One region of the Tumebacillus algifaecis genome, then DNA from elsewhere that is predicted to be linked to it. Evidence: riboswitches for the same ligand, from Rfam matches in the RefSeq annotation. Region 1 holds a riboswitch; the other holds the start of a gene.
What was found. A riboswitch is a leader RNA that binds a small molecule or an ion and turns the genes downstream of it on or off. The one in region 1 is predicted to bind lysine.
Positions count from the first base shown of each region.

Region 2: another riboswitch for lysine. It lies ahead of CIG75_RS07720 (aspartate kinase); the one in region 1 lies ahead of lysA (diaminopimelate decarboxylase).

Region 1 covers NZ_CP022657.1:1,946,707-1,949,779, reverse strand. The annotation lists partial or broken gene lysA (diaminopimelate decarboxylase) at 1-1,174, opposite strand, end outside; lysine riboswitch at 1,328-1,517, opposite strand; gene CIG75_RS08730 (spore germination protein) at 1,595-3,073, opposite strand, start outside.
Region 2 covers NZ_CP022657.1:1,752,337-1,755,409, reverse strand. The annotation lists SAM riboswitch class I at 21-137, opposite strand; gene CIG75_RS07720 (aspartate kinase) at 208-1,461, opposite strand; lysine riboswitch at 1,597-1,788, opposite strand; gene uvrC (excinuclease ABC subunit UvrC) at 1,839-3,073, opposite strand, start outside.

The DNA.
Region 1 (3,073 bases):
CAATACGCACCTGTACAGGACACAGCCAGAACATCGCCTGCCTGCACGGTCGGCAGATTGACATCCCAGATCAGCATGTCGCCCGACTCGCACGCTTTGCCTGCGATCGAAACGAGTTCCGCATTGGCCTCAGTCGCCCGATTGGCGAGCATCGCTTCGTAAACAGCCTGATACAGCGCGGGACGCGGATTGTCCGACATCCCCCATCGACCGAAACGTATTTGCGCACACCTGGGATGTCTTTCGTCGAGCCGACCGTGTACAGCGTGGTGCCAGCAGCGCCGACGATGGAGCGGCCCGGTTCGATGACGATCATGGGATAGGACAAGTCGAGTTGATCAAACGCAGCTTGAATCGCTTGGCCAATCGCTGTGATGTACTGATCGGCTTGAAGCGGCGTGTCCTCTTCCGTATAGCGAATGCCAAACCCACCACCGACGTTAAGTTTATGCAGATCTTTTGCTCCCAGTTCACGCACACATTCACCGAAGAAACTGGAGACGATGCCAACAGCTTCCGAAAATCCTTCCGTCTCGAAAATTTGTGATCCGATGTGCGAATGAAGACCGATCAGCCGAACGCCCGGAGTGGACAGAGCCGTTTCGACCGCCCGACGCGCCATGTCGCCTTTCATGTCGAAGCCAAATTTCGAATCCTCCTGCCCGGTCGAGATGTACTCGTGCGTGTGCGCTTCCACGCCTGGTGCCAAGCGCAACAGAATGTCGGCGATCACACCTTTTTGCGTCGCGAGCGCTCCGAGCAGTTTCAGCTCATGAAAGTTATCGACGACAAATTCACCAATACCGGCCTGCAAGGCCAAATCGATCTCGTCAGGCGTCTTGTTGTTGCCGTGAAAGTGAATGCGCTCCGCCGGGAATCCAGCCTGTAACGCCGTGTAGAGTTCGCCGCTCGACACCACATCGAGCGCCAACCCTTCTTCGTCGATAATCCGGCACATCGCCAGCGTACAAAACGCTTTCGACGCATATGCAACTTCATAGCGCAATCCGGATGTGGCAAAAGCAGCCTTGTACGCGCGAATCGTCTCACGCATCATCGCCTCATCGTACACGTACAGCGGTGTTCCAAAACTCTTCACAAGTTCTGTCGTGTCCACGCCGCCAATCTCCAAATGACCCTGTTCGTTGATGCGACTCGTTCCGTGCAGATACATCTGTATTTTATCTCCTCTCCAGACCCTCAAACCCATAATTACCCAGTTAAGACAACAAAAAAACGGCTGGCGTCAAAGGGAGTGCGCCAACCGTTTTGGGATGTTGTGTCAATATAGAGCAGAATGATCCAAAACAGATCTGATCCCCTCAACTCATGAAGTAGCGCTTCACCTACAGAATCACTTCAGATTCGGCGGTGACAGTTCGACACTTATTCAATGTCGACCCAGCAGAAAACGTTTGGCAAGTTCTCCACTTCGGCGGTCATCCTTTCTCGATTGCTCATCAGTGTGCCAGCACTTCCTAATCGATACTCATATTACCCGCGCCTCTACCCCACTCGTACGAATGAGGTGTTGTCGTATTTAATTATATTCGATTATAGCAATATTGTTCGAGCCCTGCAAGGTTAGTCGTCCCTAGTTCGGCTGCCTATCTTTGTCTTTCGGATTCAGCAGGGACGGCCGCTGGTTCTTGTACTGCATCGGCGTGCGAACCATGATCTCCCACAGCGCCTTAAAGTTAAAGGGCAGCAGCGGCCAGAGGTAGGGCCGATTGATCGACTTGGTGCGCGCCAGCAAGATAAACCACAGTGCCACCGCCGCCACCAATCCGTACCAGTCGAAAAATGCGACCGCCAGAATGAAAAACATCCGCGAAAGCCGATTGGCCATCGACAATTCGTAGCTTGGTGTTGCGAACATTCCGATCGCCGCCACCGACAGATACAAGATCGACTCCGGTGAGAACAGACCGACTTTGACGGCAATGTCACCGATCAACACAGCCGCAATCAACCCCATCGCTGTCGCCAGAGGGGATGGCGTATGAATGGCTGCCATCCGCATCATATCGATGCCGATATCGGCTAACAGAAACTGCAAGATGATCGGAATCGCACCTACCGTGTCCGGTCCTAAAAAGGACAGCGGCTCTGGCAACCATTCGCGATGAATCAACGTGAACAAAATCCACAGCGGTATTAAAAACAGAGAGGCGACGATGCCCAAAAACCGCACCCAACGGATATAGGCGCCCACCGCCGGATTTTCTCGAAACTCCTCCGCGTGCTGGACGTGGTGAAAGACGGTCGTCGGCGTGATCATCACGCTTGGCGACGTGTCCACATAGATGAGGACATGCCCTTCAAGGATATGCATGGCGGCAACATCTGGCCGCTCTGTATAGCGCACGACCGGGTAGGGGTTCCAGTTGTTGCGCTTCGTCAGCCACTCCTCGACCGATTTTTCGGCCATCGGCAAACCGTCTACGTCGATTTTCTGCAAACGTCCTTTGATCTCTTCGACCAGTGAATCGTCAGCCACGTCCTGCAGGTACGCGACACAAACGTCCGTTTTGGATCGCTTGCCAATCTGCATCGTCTCCATGCGAAGCCTCGGGTCACGGATTCTCCTCCGGGTGAGCACCGTGTTTTGGACGAGCGTCTCCACAAATCCGTCACGCGAGCCGCGCACGACCCGTTCCAATTCTGGCTCCTGCGGGGTTCGAGCTGGGTAACTGCGCGCATCGATGATAAAAGCCTGCGCAAATCCGTCGATCAGAATCACCGTCTGCCCGGACAGGATCGCGGTAATGATCTTATTAGTTTGCTCCTCTTTCTCAACCTGCGTGTGCGACAAATACGTATTTAGCAACTTTTCGAACGTATCGAATGCTAACTGTTCCTTCTTCACTTGAGCCAGCATGCGCAAAATATCATCGATGATCGCATCTTTAATAAAGCCATTGATATAGAGCAAACAAAAATCATGTCCGGCAAATGTCATCGGGCGCTTGATCATGTCATAGCTTTCCCCGATCCCAAGCGCTCGTTCAAAAAACGTCAGATTTTTTGAAAGCTGTTTTTCTAAGTGAAGATCTTGATCGGCTGGCGGGAT
Region 2 (3,073 bases), 190 kb from region 1:
TAGCATTTATAGCTCCACACCTCTTATCTGTCAGACCATCACAGTCTGCTGGATTTAGCACCATACCGCTTGTGTCGGTACACAAGCGAGGTTGCCGGGCTTCAAAGGGCCAGTCCCTCCGCCACTCTCGATAAGAGATAAACTATTCGGTTAGAAAAAGATTTTCTATATCGTACTATGCGAATCGTTCGTTGTCAATTTTCTCTTTTATTCGGCTGCGTTCAATCCGGAGACGACGACCGATTCCGCACCGTCCATCCCAAAAGAGGTATGCAAGACGCGCACTGCGTCATGCGCCCGCGCTTTCTCGATGACGCAAGAGACTTTGATCTCCGAAGTCGAGACCATCTTGATTTCGATGCCCGCGTCGGCCAACGCGCCGAACATCTGAGCCGCGACGCCTGGGTTGGAGATCATTCCTGCCCCGACGATCGACACCTTGGCCAGATCTTCTTCCAGTTCAAAATCTGCGCCGCCAAACTCTGGTCCCAACGCTTTTAACACCGGGAGCGCTCTGCTCAGATCATCGTGATCGATCGTAAAGGAGATGTCCGAAACGCCTTCATGTGCGACCGAAGTGACGATGATGTCCACGTTGACAGACGACTCGGCTAGCGATTGAAAAATTCTATGCATGTTGCCAAGACGACTTTTCACCCCTACGAGCGAAACCTTTACCACATTCATGTCGTGGGCGATCCCACGGACGATCATTCCCTGTTCCATCTGAGCTTCCTCCTCGACCAGCGTCCCGATGTTTTTCGTAAAGCTTGAACGCACCATCAGCGGCACGTGATATTGTTTCGCAAATTCTACTGCGCGCGGGTGTAGCACACCTGCGCCGAGGTTGGCAAGTTCCAGCATTTCATCGTACGAGATGCGATCCAGTTTCTTCGCCGCTGGCACCGTGCGCGGGTCGGTCGTATATACGCCGTCCACGTCGGTGTAAATTTCACACAGATCAGCGCCGAGCGCTGCTGCCAGCGCCACAGCCGTCGTATCTGAGCCACCTCGCCCGAGCGTCGTGATGTCGCCCTGATCGCTCATGCCTTGGAAGCCTGCAACGATCACCACGCGACCTTGTTCAACTTCACGGCGAATGCGCGCCGGATCGATCCCCGTGATCCGCGCCTTGCTATGCACTCCTTCGGTGCGAATGCCAGCCATGCCTCCGGTCAGCGAGACGCTGTGAAGACCTAAGTTCTGTACTGCCATCGCAAGCAGTGCGGACGAAATCTGCTCACCTGTGGTGAGCAACATATCCATCTCGCGTGCTGACGGGTTATCCGACAGCTTACCAGCCAGTTCGATCAGTTCATCGGTGGTATCGCCCATCGCGGAGACGACGACTACCACTCCCTGTCCCGATTGCGCCGTTTCTGCCACGCGGCTCGCCACGCGCTTGATGCGCTCGGGATTGGCGACCGAAGAGCCACCAAATTTTTGTACGATCAATGCCACTGTTTCTCCACTCCCATCTTAAATTTTCGAGCACTTCAGTCTCACATGACGGAGGGTCACGAAAATAAAAAACAGCCAGTAGAAGGATGAGCTTCTATGGCTGCGCATAGTCGTGGCGATCCCCTCTCTCCCCAAATGTGAGATAGTCCTCCACACAGGTGGTGGGCCCCTCCTGTGTGACAGTCCTGCACCTGTTCGATGCAGACCCAGCCGTGAGCAACCCGAAAAGCGGCCCAAGCTTCGGCGATGATCCCTTTCCCAATCGGTTCCCAGAGCTTTCGGGCTCTCCCCGCGGTACTGATGATGCAACGCGCCTCTACTCACCTCATAAGAGATGAGATGGTGATATTGAACTGCCGATTATTCTAACACAGCGTTTACACTTGCGCAAGATAGGCCAAAATCTCTTTGGCCAGTTTATCTCCGATCCCAATTTTGCGGAATTCCTCGACGGGAGCTGCTTTGATCGCCGGAAGCGATCCGAAATGCTTGAGCAGTTCTTTGCGCCGCTTTTCTCCGACGCCTGGAATGTCGTCGAGGATGGAGCGGATCGCATTTTTCCCATGCTGTTGTCGGTGGAACGAGATCGCAAAGCGATGCACTTCCTCCTGCACGCGGGTCAGCAGATAGAACGCCTGCGAACTGCGATCGATCGCCACAGGAGTCGGATCACTGCCAAGGAACAGCTGTGAGGTGCGGTGCTTTTCATCTTTAGCCAGTCCGCAGACTGGAATGTCGAGGCCGAGTTCATCTTCGAGCACTTCCAGTGCGGCATTAATATGCCCTTTACCGCCGTCGATGACGATCAGATCGGGCAGTGGAGCGCTTTCTTTGAGCAGTCGAGTATAGCGGCGGCGCACCACTTCTTGCATCGATGCATAGTCGTTCGGACCTTCCACCGTCTTGATCTTATATTTGCGGTACTCCTTTTTATTCGGACGGCCATCATCAAACACGATCATCGCCGCCACCGCATCGGTACCTTGGATATTCGAGTTGTCAAACGCTTCGATCCTGCGCGGAGTCGGGATCATCATCAGTTCGCCCAGCTCTTCGATCGCTTTGACGGTACGGCTCGTATCGCGCTCCATCAGTTTAAAGCGTTCTTCCAACGCGATTTTGGCGTTTTCGTTCGCCATGTCCACCAATTGCTTTTTCGGACCGCGCTGCGGGAAGCGGACTTTGACCGATGTCAGCCACTGGCCGATCAGCTCTGCCGCTTCCCCTTCATGCGGCAACAGAATCTCTTTGGGCAGGTCGTTGTTGTCGAGGTAGAACTGGGTGACATAAGTCAGGAAGTCTTCCAACTCTTCGCCGTGATAGTGGAAAATTTCTGTCCCGCGCTCGATCAGTTTGCCAGCGCGCATATAAAAAACCTGCACGCACATGTACTCTTTGTTCGCGTAAAAACCAAATACATCGCGGTCTTCCTTGTCGTGCAACTCGACCTTTTGCTTCTCCATCACCCGATCGATCTGGGATATCTGGTCACGTAGTTCTTTGGCGCGCTCAAAGTTGAGAGCTTCTGCTTCCTGCATCATCTTTTCTTGCAGATTCTTTTTGATCTCTTCGTGGCCGCCGTTTAGAAATTTGGTGATCTCTTTGATCATGC